2 regions of the Gordonia sp. NPDC003585 genome follow, and region 2 is predicted to be linked to the other one. Evidence: riboswitches for the same ligand, from Rfam matches in the RefSeq annotation. Region 2 holds a riboswitch; the other holds the start of a gene.
What was found. Region 2 has a riboswitch for S-adenosylmethionine ahead of ABZW74_RS19620 (aminotransferase class V-fold PLP-dependent enzyme). Riboswitches for the same ligand answer to the same signal wherever they lie in the genome.

Region 1: linked by a shared signal. The riboswitch ahead of ABZW74_RS05075 (bifunctional o-acetylhomoserine/o-acetylserine sulfhydrylase) and the one ahead of ABZW74_RS19620 (aminotransferase class V-fold PLP-dependent enzyme) in region 2 are both predicted to bind S-adenosylmethionine.

The regions. Positions count from the first base shown of each region.
Region 1 is NZ_JBEXMX010000012.1:64,204-71,370, reverse strand. It holds gene ABZW74_RS05085 (Hsp70 family protein) at 1-651, shown strand, start outside; gene ABZW74_RS05080 (homoserine O-acetyltransferase) at 880-2,028, opposite strand; gene ABZW74_RS05075 (bifunctional o-acetylhomoserine/o-acetylserine sulfhydrylase) at 2,052-3,377, opposite strand; SAM riboswitch class IV at 3,438-3,559, opposite strand; gene ABZW74_RS05070 (PE-PPE domain-containing protein) at 3,810-5,780, shown strand; gene ABZW74_RS05065 (hypothetical protein) at 5,810-6,625, shown strand; gene ABZW74_RS05060 (MFS transporter) at 6,705-7,167, shown strand, end outside.
Region 2 is NZ_JBEXMX010000082.1:5,054-12,220, forward strand. It holds gene ABZW74_RS19595 (FAD-dependent oxidoreductase) at 1-1,326, opposite strand, end outside; gene ABZW74_RS19600 (hypothetical protein) at 1,515-1,991, shown strand; gene ABZW74_RS19605 (rhodanese-like domain-containing protein) at 1,988-2,401, shown strand; gene ABZW74_RS19610 (O-succinylhomoserine sulfhydrylase) at 2,492-3,697, shown strand; gene ABZW74_RS19615 (isochorismate synthase) at 3,845-4,909, opposite strand; SAM riboswitch class IV at 5,022-5,136, shown strand; gene ABZW74_RS19620 (aminotransferase class V-fold PLP-dependent enzyme) at 5,153-6,421, shown strand; gene ABZW74_RS19625 (hypothetical protein) at 6,418-6,873, shown strand; gene alc (allantoicase) at 6,982-7,167, opposite strand, start outside.

The DNA.
Region 1 (7,167 bases), on a different contig from region 2:
GAGGTCATCCGGCCGGCGTCGCCAGAGCTGGCCTCGGCGACGGGCGCCGCGCTCCTCGCGCAATACAACCGGGTCGGCGTCGCTCGGCTGGCGTTCATCGGCGGTCGCCGAGATCGCGAATGGCTGTCCACCACACCACTTGCCGTGGCAGGCGCGATTCTCGCAGCTGCCATGATGACGATCTACGCGGTGAGTTCGTCGCTCACCGGAAACAATGTGCCCGAGCCGACGCCGCTACCCGCGACGTCCTCGGTCGTCAGCCGACCCGTGGGGACCTCGATGCCGGCGACCACCGAGCGCACACTGACCACGACCACCACCCTGCCGACGACGTTCGTGCCGGTGCCCCCGCCGACCTACACCCAACCCGGGGTGACCGACCCGCCGGGCTGGGCTACCACCGAGCTGACGCAGACCACCACACAGTCGACCACCACGCGCACGTTGTCGCCGTTCCCGTTGCCCTCGTTGCCATTTCCGCCGAAGAGTACCCCGCCGACCATACCGCCGGGCCTGCTCCCGCCGGGGATTCTGCCCCAGACGACCAAGACGCCGCCCCCTCCGCCGGTGTCGCCGCTGCGTCAGGCGCCGAGTCGATCGGCGACGCCTCCTACCGGGCCGACCACACCGAGTACCACTCCCGCGCGCTGAGCTTCCCTTCCGCCGGCTATGTACGAGCGTCGAGGCCGCCCGCCGCCGCTGCTGGCGCTTTCTATCGCTGCCTGAGGTGCGACGAGCGCTAGCGAGGACCTCGAAGGCCTGGTGACCGTCGCTCCTTGGTCGTCGAAGCACTCTGTCTCACTTGCCCTTCGAGGCTCTCGGCTAGCGCCTCGAGCACCTCAGGGAGCGGAAGGGCCCCTCACCTCTCAGGCGGTCGGCTCAGGTGCGCGCGAGGTTCACCGTCTGCTTGAGCAGGTCGCTGATAGCGTCGAACTCGGTGAGGAAGCCGTCGTGCCCCTTGTCGGAGCGGAGGACCTGCAGCCCGCCGACGCAGTTGCCGAGTTCCTCGGCGAGTTCGACCTGTAACCGCAACGGGTACAGGCGATCTGAGTCGATGCCGCCGACAATGGTCGGCACCTGACACGAGTTGAGCGCTGCCGTGACGCCACCGCGTCCGCGTCCGACGTCGTGGTGGTTGAGTACTTCGCTGAGGACGACGTAGCTGCCCGGATCGAATCGTTCCTTGAGCTTCTCGGCTTGGTGCTCGAGATAGCTCTGCATCGCGTAACGTCCACCCTCCAATGGGTTTTCGTCGCCCTGAGGTGCATTCGCGAACCGCTCGTCGAGTTCCACCTCGCTGCGGTAGGTGAGATGTGCGATGCGCCGCGCGATACCCATGCCGGTCAACGGCTGTGCACCGGTGGCGTGGTAGTCACCGCCCTGCCAGTTCGGGTCGGCCTTGATGGCGGCGATTTGTGTTGTCTGCGTGCCGATCTGGTCGGCGGTGGCTCGTGCACCGACGGCGAGCACCAGTGCGCTGCGCACTCTGTCGGGGTATTCGATTGCCCACTCGAGAGCCCGCGCACCTCCCATCGAACCGCCGAGAACCGCTCCGACGCTGCGGATTCCGAGTCGGTCCATGAGTGCGACCTCGGCCCTGACCTGGTCGAGCACGCTGATCTGGGGGAAGCGCGAACCCCACGGAACCCCGTCGGCGTCGAGCGATGCGGGACCGGTGGATCCACGGCAGCCGCCGAGAACGTTGGCCGAGATCACGCACCACTCGTCGGTGTCGATGGCGCAGCCGGGGCCGATCAGTCCGTCCCACCATCCGGGGGAGGCGTGATGTGCGTCGGCCGGGCCGGTGACATGCGAATCACCGGTCAGTGCATGCAAAGTGAGGATGACGTTGTCGCGCGACGGCGACAACGTCCCCCAGCGTTGGAACGCCAGGGTGACGTTGTCGATCTGCTCGCCGCTGTCCAGCGGTATCGACCCGACCGGGACACTGATCAGCTGCCCGTCTGGGGCGTTCTCCCAGTCGGGCTGATCGGCTTGTTCCGTCCGCCGGTCGATGCTCACCGACACCGCTGTCACACTCCTGTCTGTCGTTACTTCGCTGCCGCGAATCCGGTTTCGAGGTCGGCGAGGATGTCGTCGATACCCTCGATGCCGACCGCGAGCCGCACGAGGCCCGGGGTGACGCCGGCGGCCAGTTGTTCGTCGGGGACGAGTTGGCTGTGCGTCGTCGACGCCGGATGGATGACCAGCGAACGCACGTCGCCGATGTTGGCGACGTGGCTGTGCAATGTCAGCGCGTCGACGAACTTCTTGCCCGCGTCGACGCCGCCGGCGATCTCGAAGCCGATGATCGCGCCCTGGCCCTTGGGGAGCAGCTTCTGGCCGCGCTCGTACCAGGCCGAGCTGGTCAGGCCGGCGTAGGCGACCGACTCGACCTGCGCGTGGTCGTTGAGGAACTCCGCCACGCGCTGGGCGTTGGCCACGTGCCGCTCGATGCGCAGGCTCAGCGTCTCGAGTCCCTGCGCGAGCAGGAAGGCGTTGAACGGCGAGATGGCCGCACCGGTGTCACGCAACCACTGCACGCGTGCCTTGAGTGCGTAGGCGGGCGCGCCCAGGTCGGCGAACACGGCGCCGTGGTAGCTGGGGTCGGGGGTGGTGAAGCCGGGGAACAGGTCCTGACCGTCGCGCTGCACGCGCCAGTCGAAGGTGCCGCCGTCGACGATCACGCCACCGATCGCGGTGCCGTGGCCGCCGATGTACTTGGTGGCCGAGTGCACCACGATGTCGGCGCCGTGGGCGAGCGGGTTCAGCAGGTACGGCGTGGCAACGGTGTTGTCGACGATGAGGGGCAGTCCGTTGCGGTGGGCGACCTCGGAAATACCTTCGACGTCGAGGATTTCGTTGTTCGGGTTGGAGATGGTCTCACCGAACAGTGCGCGGGTGTTGTCGCGGATGGCGGCCTGCCACGAGTCGAGATCCTCGGGATCGTCGACGAAGCTCACCTCGATGCCCAGCTTGGGCAGGGTGTAGTGGAAGAGGTTGTAGGTGCCGCCGTACAGACGCGGGCTCGACACCACGTGTCCGCCGGTCTCCACGATGTTGAGGATCGCGTAGGTCTCGGCGGCCTGACCCGACGCCAGCAGCAGAGCTGCGACGCCACCCTCGAGAGCGGCAATCCGCTGCTCGACGGCATCCTGCGTCGGATTCATGATGCGCGTGTAGATGTTGCCGGGTTCGGCGAGGCCGAAGAGGTTGGCGGCGTGGGTGGTGTCGTTGAACGTGTAAGACGTGGTCTGGTAGATCGGCAGTGCGCGTGCGTTGGTCGCCGGGTCGGGACCCTGGCCGGCGTGGATCTGCTTGGTCTCGAAGCTCCAGTTGTCCGCTGGATTCTGGCCGTCGTTGGCTACGTCAGACATGGGGGAATGATCTCTTTCTACGGTCGGCAGGGAATTGACCCTGTTGGGGTCCGACCTTCGGACCCGCGCTTGCCGGGGAGTCGCTTTCGCGGTCCCACAACCCGGTCATCACCCGGAGCACCCCACCGCGGTTGGAGGGTTGCCGATCAGCGAGCCGGGGCTTGGCGCTGATGCTCATGACCTGGCGTCAAGGATATAACACGCGGATCTGTCCGAGAGAACCCTCCTACTCGGGGTGGGTCGAACCTCGGAGGGCTGTAGTCCGACCGGGTGAACTGCATGAATCCGTATCCCAAAAGCCCAGTTCGAGATCGTTAGCTTTGCTACTTATACTTCGCGTTTCGCGATCGTGGATCTAACATCATCTCAGCCCCGGGTCTCGACAGAAACCCCCCCGCTCTGCGTCCCGGGTTGGACGAAAGACTGGAACAAATGTCTGATCGGCCCGTCGCCGCAGCCGGATCCCCTTCATCCAACTTCTCTGTGTCGCACCGATCGGCCGTCGTGCTGGTCGCGCTCGTATCCGCGCTTGCGGTGGTGATTGCGTACTGCTTGCCGGGAGTGGTCGGGCAGGCGCGGGCTACTGAATGCACTTCGAATGGTGCGGTTGTCATCGTCGGCGGAACCAATGACCCTGATGCCAAGGCGCTGGTCGGGGTTGAGCAGAGGTACACCAGTGGTTGGGCTGGCTACACACCCCATGCGTCGAAGCCATACGACGTCATTTACGCCGATTATCCGACGACGCTGTGGCCGCTCGGTGCGGCCGGATACGACGACAGCGTTTCGCAAGGGCGATCGTCGACCAAGTCAGCAATCGCGAGTTACAGCCAGGCTTGTCCGGGGAAGCCGATTGTCGTGGCTGGGTACTCACAGGGAGCGCGAGTCGCTGGAGATGTCCTGGCGGAGATCGGCAACTCGCCATCTGCCGATCAGGACGGGGACATCGTCGAAGGTGGTGAGTACTGGCTCGTAGACGTGAATGGAACTCCCGATGATCTGACCGACGATGTCGTGATCGACAAGTACGTGCGTGACGAGAACGGAGCCATCGTCTATAAGGACGGTGAGCCGGTCTCGTCCATCACAGGTGAGTTGTACTCAGACCCTCGCCAGGCCGGTAACAAGGAAGGTCGGGGTATCGAGCTATCGCTGGTCGGCGTGATTCCTGGTCTCACGATGCAAGGCTCACGCGGCACCGACGACGAAGACCCCGGCTTCGGCGAACTAAACGACAACGTCACCTCGGTGTGCGTCGATGGCGATCCCATCTGCGATCTGCCCGATCCGCTCTACGACCCGATCGGTGCCATCGACGGCCTACTCGGCTACTTCACGAAGCACGGGCTGTACCCGTACCAGATGTACCTGGACCCAAACCTTGGGAAAGATGACAGTGGCGAGTGGACGACCGGGCGCACGATTGTCTGTGAAGACAACATCTGCCGTGTCTCGGCCGACTCCGCGTTCGTCGAGCTGATCCAGCAGGGGGCGAACGCGATCGGACTCAGCTCGATCACGGTGCCAGACTTCCTCAAAGATCGGCCGACCCTCGACATCCCGTTCGGTCTTGAACTCGCGCATTTCGGCGATCTCACCCGACTCGTGGGCGGCCTACTGCCGCCACTACCGAAGCTTGGCTACGGTGCGTACTTGCCCAGCCTGTTCGTCGTCACCGACATCATCGACGGCATCGTGGGTCTGCAGCCTGCGCTGATCAAGCGTGGCGTCGAAGAGTTCGCGAAAAGCGTGGTGAGCATCGCGCTATATCCCGTGAACGTCGTTCGCTACTGGTCGGGGCTCGACATCGTCGCGCCGACGCCGTACATCCAGCCGCCAAACCACACTGCGAGCACCCTGCAGGTGACTAACGCGGTCAACGCCTTGTACAGCCTGGCTGACACATCCGGAGAGCCAGTGGACGATGAAGCTGCCGACGAGGGGCAGCAGGTGACTGCGCTTCGCCAAACAACGCCTGACGAGTCTGTTGTTCCCCCTGCCGGCGATGACACTGGCAACCCGCCGAATGGCGACGACGAGGGCGCAAAGAAGAACGATCCTGTTGTTCCGCAATCGAACCAGCCGGTGGTCAATCCCACTCCCGGCCCCGAAGGCAACGGTGAGGGCGACCCAGGCGCCCCGGACCCCGAGAACCAGAACCCTGGCACGCCAGGACCCGGCAATGAGAACGCCGGTAACCCGGGCGGGCAGACACCTCCCGCTGGCGAGGGCGGCGAGCCGGACGGCGAGGCGGGTGCCGATCCCGATCAGAACGTCACCGACAACGATGGCGGCGACAAGAAGGACGGCGAGAAGAAGGACGGCGAGAAGAAGAACGACGGCAACACACCGTCCGGCAACGGCAACGCGCCTTCTGGCGGCGACGACTCAGACGACAGCTGAGAAGTAGAAACACAAGGTCGGGGGACCGCATGACAACCAGATCAGCAACGATCGTCGTGCTGTTGACAGCAATGCTCGCCGCTCTGCTCACGACTGCGTCGGCTCAGGCTCGTCCGAGCGACGCGTGCGCCGGGAAGGGGCTCGTCGTCGTGGTCAACGGCACCAACGACGACCCGCCGCCCGACACGACGCCCGCGGTGGCGCGCTATCAGCGCATGGGATATCGGGCTCACACGTTGGTCTATCCGGCGACCATCTGGCCGCTGGGGGCGTCGTCCTACGACGACAACGTGCGGCTGGCCGTGCCGCGTCTGGCCCGGTTGCTCGATTGGTGGGTGCGCGCCTGCCCTTCCAAACCTCTTGCGCTGGTGGCTTTCTCGCAGGGATCGCGCATCGTCGGCGATGTGGTTTCTGCTGCCGGTAACGCACGTCCGATCCAGACGCCGAAGGGTCCGGTGACACTCAGGCTCCCGGCCGACAAACTGCGCGTCGAACTGTACGCAGACCCCCGCCGTGACCCGGTTCCCGGTGTGAAGGGTGCCGGCGTGGAGACCCTGTTCCCGAACACGACGGTGTACAACGGCCTCACCATGACCGGTTCTCGTCCCGGCGGGTTTGGGCGACTCACAAGCCGCGTAGTCGAAGTCTGCATCGTCGGAGACCCCATCTGTGACTCGGTGCGTCCACCAGACAACGCGCTGATCCCGACGCTCGTGCTGAGTGTGTTCCGATTCAGCCTGCGTCACACCCGCTACGGACCCGACGCCGACCAGCCGATGGCCAGCGACCCATGGAGGCACGCCACCAACGGCACCTGGATGGCTCCACCGCCCAGAATCGGCTGACGAGCGCACGGTCAACGTGTGAAGGAATTCACGCGTGGTCGGGGAATCGTGCGGGCTGTGCGCGTCGTTGGCTTGGAGCATGTCTCAGATCGCCCCCGGTCAGCAAACCCTCGATCAGCGCTCGCAGAGCCCGGTAGCAGCCGACACCTCGTCGACCGTGCGTCGGTGGGCGATCATCGCGCTCGCGCTGGGTGGCTTCGGGATCGGCACCACCGAGTTCGTGGCCATGGGGCTGCTGCCCAACATCGCCGAGTCGCTCGAGGTCAGCGAACCCACCGCCGCCTACGTCATCTCCGCCTACGCGCTCGGCGTCGTCGTGGGTGCGCCTCTGATCGCGGCACTGACCGCACGCATGTCGCGTCGCACGCTGCTGATCGCCCTGATGACCGCCTTCACCGTCGGAAACCTGGCGACCGTGTTGGCACCCAGCTACGGCCTACTGATCGTCGCCCGATTCGTGGCGGGACTACCGCACGGCGCCTACTTCGGAGTCGCCGCGCTCGTCGCTGCACACCTTGCCGGCCCCCGACACCGCGCCAAGG
Region 2 (7,167 bases):
GCGTTCGCGTCCTTCGGCCGCACCCAGTGCGCGCTCGTGCTCGTCGAGGCGGTACCAGCCGTCCCAGGTGGTGAACGGGATGCTCTTGGACTCGAGCAGCTTGATCACGGCGTCCTCGGAAGGGTTGGCCGGGTTGAGCAAGGCGTCGTTGGTCATGTCTTCGAGGATGCAGTCGACGGTCTCGTTCGCGTCGCCCTTGGTGTGGCCGATGAGGCCCACCGGACCGCGCTTGACCCAGCCGGTGGTGTAGATGCCGGTGAGCTGAGCACCCTCGTCGAAGACGCGTCCGGCCTCGTTGGGGATGACGCCGGCCTGCGTGTCGAACGGGATCTGCGGCAGGTTGTCCGACAGGTAGCCGACGGCCCGGTAGACCGCGCCGAGGTCCCAGTCGGTCATCTTGCCGGTCGGCTTGACGTTGCCGGTGCCGTCGAGCTGGGTGCGCTCGGTGCGCAGGCCGACGACCTTGCCGTCCTCGCCGAGGATCTCGACGGGATTCTCGAAGAAGTGCAGGAACAGCTTGTGGATGGCGCCCTGCTTGGGGTCGCGGATCGCGTAGTTCTCGATGATCGTGGCGACCTGGTCGGTGATCTTCGAACCACGGCGTGCGACGGCAGAACCCTCGTCGTACTCGATGTCCTCGGGGCTGACGACGACCTCGATGTTGGGCGAGTGGTCGAGTTCCTTGAGTTCGAGCGGGGTGAACTTGGCCTGCGCAGGTCCGCGTCGGCCGAACACGTGCACCTCGATGGCCTTGTTGGCCTTGAGGCCCTCGTAGACGTTGGCCGGGATCTCCGTCGGCAGTAGCTCGTCACCGGTCTTGGCCAGCACGCGTGCGACGTCGAGGGCGACGTTGCCGACGCCGATGACGGCGACCTTCTCCTGATCCAGCGGCCAGGTGCGCGGGAAGTCGGGGTGACCGTCGTACCAGGCCACGAACTGTGCGGCGCCGTAGCTGCCGTCGAGGTCGATGCCGGGGATGTCGAGGGCGCGGTCGTCGGTGGCACCGGTCGAGAAGATCATCGCGTCGTAGTGGTCGCGGAGTTCGTCGAGCGTGATGTCGGTGCCGTAGTCGATGTTGCCGAGCAGGCGGACCTGCGGCTTGTCGAGGACCTTGTGCAGCGCGGTGATGATGCCCTTGATGCGGGGATGGTCGGGGGCGACGCCGTAGCGGATCAGGCCGAACGGCGCAGGCATGCGCTCGTACAGGTCGATGCTGACACCGCGTTCCTTGGCGGTGTCGGACTTCATCAGGGCATCGGCAGCGTAGATCCCGGCGGGCCCTGCGCCAACAATGGCGACCCGTAGTGGTCGGCTCTGGTCGGTCATCTCGGAGGCGTTCCTCGTTGTCGGTGGTGGCCGGTGCGGACGTGTCCGGCTGTGGTTATCCCTTCTACGGTAGGCGCTGGGACGTCACACCCCAAAATCTCTGTGAGGGTCACCTCACTTCCGAGCCGGCGATCGGCGCCCGATGACCGTGCGATCGGACACACATGCGGTGTCGATAGGATTGCCGCGTGTCAAAGCAGGTGAAGCCCGAACCGGTCGAGGAGGAGCCGGCCCCGAAGTCCTGGCGGAACGCGTGGCCGTTCTTTGTGGCGCTCGGGGCGGTCGTCCTGGCGGTCGCCGGCCTGGGGTTGTCGCATCTGCTGCGGCCCGCGGAGGACCGGGCCAGTGAGACGGCGCAGGTGCAGTACGCGATCAACGACTTCTACACCGCACGCAACGGCGCGAACTACGCGGCGTACCGGGAGCACACGTGCGCGGCCGACCTCGCGTCGCCGCAGTTCATCACCGAACAGGCCTTCGTCGCGCAGAACGAGGGCCTCAAGGACAACCCCATCCAGATCCCGGAGATCACCGACCTGACGGTCGAGGGTGACCGTGCCACCGCGCAAGTACATTGGCATCGCAAGGACTCATCCGACAAGGTGACCACGACGCCGACGATCGTGGTGCGCGAGAACGGCGAGTGGAAGGTGTGCAGCTCGTGACCTATGCAGGAGACCTGACCCCGCAGCAGGCCTGGGAGAAGCTGGAGAGCAACCCGAAGGCTGTGTTGGTGGACTGTCGAACTCAGGCCGAGTGGTCCTTCGTCGGTGTGCCCGACCTCGAAATCCTGGGCAAGCGAACCATTTTCGTCGAATGGAATACCTTCCCCAACGGCGCGCACAACGAGTCGTTTGTCGCCGAACTGCGCGACGCCGGCATCGCCGACGACCACGAGGTCATCTTCCTGTGCCGGTCGGGTCATCGATCGATCGGCGCCGCGGAGGCCGCGACCGCCGACGGGGTGGCGCTCGCCTACAACGTGCTCGACGGATTCGAGGGTGCGTTGGACGAGAACGATCATCGGGGGCAGGTCGGTTGGCGCGCCCAGAATCTTCCGTGGAGGCAGTCGTGAGCGCAGCGAGCGAGCTGGCCGACCATAGGGACCGGAGGCAGTCGTGAGCGCAGCGAGCGAGCTGGCCGACCATAGGGACCGGAGGCAGTCGTGAGTGAGTTTTTCGAGCTACCTGATGGGGTGTCGCCGCAGACCGTCGCGGTTCGGGGTGGTCTGGCGCGGTCGGGGTTCTTCGAGACCTCGGAGGCGATGTACCTCACCAGCGGCTACGTCTACGACTCGGCGGAGGCGGCCGAGCGGGCGTTCACCGGTGAGGACGAGCGATTTGTCTACTCGCGCTACGGAAATCCGACGGTCGCGATGTTCCAGGAGCGGCTGCGTCTGCTCGACGGCGCCGAGGCGTGTTTCGCGACGGCCAGCGGCATGGCCGCGGTGTTCGTCGCGCTGGGTGCGCTGCTGAAGACCGGTGACCGACTGGTGGCGGCCCGCAGTCTGTTCGGGTCGTGCTTCGTGGTCTGCAACGAGATCCTGCCGCGGTGGGGTATCGAGACGGTCTTCGTCGACGGCGAGGACCTCGACCAGTGGGAGCAGGCGCTGTCGGTACCGACCGACGCGGTGTTCTTCGAGACCCCGTCGAACCCGATGCAGGTGCTCGTCGACGTGGAGAAGGTGTCGGAGATGGCGCATGCGGCCGGCGCAAAGGTGGTGCTGGACAACGTCTTCGCCACACCGCTCCTTCAGCGCGGCCTGGATCTCGGGGCCGACGTCATCGTCTACTCCGCGACCAAGCACATCGATGGCCAAGGCCGCGTGATGGGCGGCGCGGTCCTCGGCACCAAGGAGTACATCGACGGACCCGTGCAGACGCTGATGCGTCACACCGGCCCGGCCATGAGCCCGTTCAACGCGTGGACCCTGGTCAAGGGACTTGAGACCATGCAGCTGCGCCTCGACGCGTCGGTCGCTTCGGCGCTGCGGGTCGCCGAATTCCTGGAGCGCGACACCCGCGTCCGGTGGGTGAAATACCCGTTCCTGCAATCACATCCGCAGTACGACCTCGCGAAGTCGCAAATGGGTGGCGGTGGCACCGTGGTGACCTTCGAGCTCAACGACCGCTCCGGCGTCGACGGCAAGAAGCGCGCATTCGAGGTGCTCAACGGCCTGCACATCATCGACATCTCCAACAACCTCGGAGACTCGAAGTCGCTGATCACGCACCCGGCAACCACCACTCATCGTGCGATGGGACCGGAAGGGCGTGCGGCGATCGGGCTCGGCGACTCGGTGGTGCGACTGTCGGTCGGGCTCGAGGGCGCCGACGACCTCATCGAAGACCTCGACCGCGCGTTGGGCTGACGCTCGGGCCCCGGGCTCCGAAACTGCTCACGATTTCCGCCCTGGCGAGAGGCGTCGTCGACGATATGTCAACGGGTCGTCTGCCTCGGGCGGATTTCCGGTGCAGGTTTCGGGGGCGGATTTCAGAGGGCCAAGCCTGTGGCGCGATCAGCCGTAGTCACCGACACCGAGCGCGTTCAGAACGGTGCGCAGTTTGACGGCCGTCTCGTCCAGTTCGGCCTGCGGGTCGGAGTCGGCGACGATGCCGCCACCCGCCCAGGTGCGAAGGTGCCGGTGGTCGGCGGCCAGTTCGAGGCACCGGATGGTGACCATCCACTCGCCGTCGCCGTGCGCGTCGCACCAGCCGAGCGCGCCGGCGTAGAAGCCTCGATCACCTTCGATCTCCCGAATCATCTCTGCCGCAACATCACTCGGTGTGCCGCACACCGCTGGTGTCGGGCCGAGGAGTAGCGCGAGGTCGAGGGCGGTGGTCGCCGGGTCACGCAGTGTCGCACGGATCGGCGTGGCCAGATGCCACAATTCCCCGGTAGAACTGATCTCGGGTTCCGGCGGTGCGTCGACGTGGTCGCAGAGCTGGGCCAGTCGTTCGCGGATGTGGTCGACGACGAAGGCGTGCTCGGCGCGGTCCTTGGCAGACGCGGCGAGTCGCTCGGCGGCGGCGGCGTCTGCGGTCGGGTCGTCCGACCGCGGCGCCGACCCGGCATACGGATGACACGTGACCTCGCGACCGTGCTTGCGCAACAACATCTCTGGGCTTGCGCCGAGCAACCATGCGCCGGTGCCGAGGTCGACGGCGAATGCGTTGTGCCCGGCATTGCCGCCCGCGAACACCTCGACCAGCTCGCCAGGGTCTACCGGCGGATCGACCTCGAGGTCGACTCGTCGGGCCAACACCACCTTGTCGACCTCGCCGGCGACGATGCTCTTGATCGCGTTCGCGACCCGGTCGCGGTGTTCGGCGGCGTCCGGGTGAAAACTCTGGGCGACCACGGTCCGTGGCGTCGCGGGTCGACCGCCCAGCGGTGCGTCGTCGAAGTCGAGCCGGTTCGGTGCGACGAGGGCTACTGCGTCGTGTGGGTCGAAACCGATGGCCCCGGTCAGCGACCTGATCTGGCCCGATCGCAATGCGGCCGACGCGGCGTCGACCTCGGTGAATCGCCGCGCTACGCCGTGGGCGCGCACGGTGCCACGGGGTCGGGAGAGGACGAACACGGTCGGGTCGGTCGGCTGCACTCCCTCACGCTACCGAGTGAGTGCACCCCTATTTCCGCTCACGCTGAGTGAAAATTGACACCCCTGGGCCTCGTCGGTCACTCTTGGTGCAGGTCATGAGTGCCAGTGACAAGCCCCGGCTCGCTGGTCGGCAACCCTCCTCCGTTGGTGGGGTGCTCCGGGTGACGACCTGGCCGTTTTCGACGTGAACGCGGCAAGCACGGATTCCTAGGAGTATTTGCCATGACTGCTGTCCTTCCTGTCGCTCGCGAGACACGCTTCGACGTCGCTGCCGCGGCACCCGTCGTCGGCGCCGACACGTGCGTGCCCCTGATCACCGGCGAGAGCATTCGCTACGCGAACCTCGACTACGCCGCGAGTGCACCCGCGCTGACCTCGGTCGCCGACGCCGTGACGCGCTCGCTGTCTGAGTACGCCAGCGTCCACCGCGGTGCCGGCTACCTGTCGCAGCTCAGCACCACCCGCTACGAGGAGTCGCGCGAGACCGTGCGCCGATTCCTGCGGGGCCGCACCGACGACACCGTCGTGTTCACCCGCAACACCACCGACGCCATCAACCTGGCCGCGCATATCACCCCGGGCGACGTGGTGGTCCTCGACATCGAGCACCACGCGAACCTGCTGCCGTGGACCACGCCGCTCGATCCGGCCACTCGTGTGCGGGGTCGGGTGGTCGAGGCGTGCGACACCATCGCCGACACGCTGATAGCGCTCGAGGCCGAATTGGCGTCGAAACCCGCTGCACTGCTTGCCGTCACGGCCGCGTCGAATGTGACCGGAGAGGTGCTGCCGATTGGACGCCTCGCGTCGATCGCCCATCGTCACGGCGCGCGGATCCTGGTCGACGCCGCGCAACTGGTTGCGCACCAGCCGATCTCGATCGTCAGCCACGGCATCGACTATCTAGTCTTCTCCGGACACAAGACCTACGCGCCGTTCGGTGCGGGTGTGCTCATCGGGCGCCCGGACTGGTTCGACGCGGCAACGCCGTATCTCGCCGGCGGTGGTGCCACCCGCGACGTCTCCGCGGGTGGCGTCACCGCAACGTGGCACACCGGCCCGGCCCGCCACGAGGCGGGATCACCGAATGTGCTGGGCGCCATCGCGATCGCGGCAGCGTGTGACGCTTTGACCGAACTCGGCCCCGAAACGATAGGCCTGCACGACGAGACGCTCCGGGCCCGACTCGATGACGGCCTGGCCGCCATCGACGGCGTCACGCCGTTGCGCATCTTCGACGATTCGCGCAATCGGGTCGGCATCGCGGGTTTCGTCGTCGACGGGGTGCCGCCGCGCGTCGTCGCCGAATACCTGAGCGACCACCACGGCATCGGTGTGCGCGACGGAAAGTTCTGTGCCCATCCGCTTCTGAAGCGCTTGGGTCATCCCGAGGGTGCTGTTCGCGCGAGCTTCGGCTTGGGGACCACCACCGAAGACATCGATCGACTGCTCGACGCACTCACCGAATTCACAGGGGGACAACGGAAATGACCATCACCACGCCCGCCCGGTCCACTGTCAGCATCGGTCGTCCGGCGTTGCGAGTCGCCGTCGCGGGCGACGACGTGGCCCAGTCGCTGCCGATCGTCGTGCGGCGAGAGTTGTTACGGGAGGCCCAGCGTGCGCGTTCGCTGCTGCGATCCGGGACCCACGATCCCGCGAACTTCGCTGTGGCACTGGAGGTCGAGGTGGCCATAGCCCCGACGCCTGCGTCCGCGCGGGCCGCGGTCGCACACGCCGACGCCACGCGTGACGAGTCGGCGTCGGAGACCATCCGGTACGTCGGCACCGCCCACGGCCTGACCACACTGATCCGCGACATCTACGCCGCCGAGGTCGCCGACGCCGTGATCCTGGTGCCGATCGACGGGTCGGCGACCGCACGCCGGGTACGCGAACAGGTGTTGCCGTACTTCGCCGAGGAGCGTCGTCGGGTCGCGTGAGGGGTTCCGCTGTAGGCAATCTGTACCTGGGAGCGCCACCACGTGCACTGTGCAGCTGACGCGCCTCCCGCGTACAGATTTCCGACGGGGAGACGGAGCTCTCGGTGCTCAGGCCTCGCCACGTTCCCATTGTTCGATGAGCCGTGCCTGCGATTCGTCGGTGAGTGTGCCGTAGAGCTTGAACCGGGCCATCCCGCCGTCGGGGTAGATGTCCATGCGGGCCTCGGTCATGGGGCGGTCGAGGTCGAGGACGAAGCGGTGCCGGGTGTCGGGCTGGAGTTCGGTGCGGGGCAG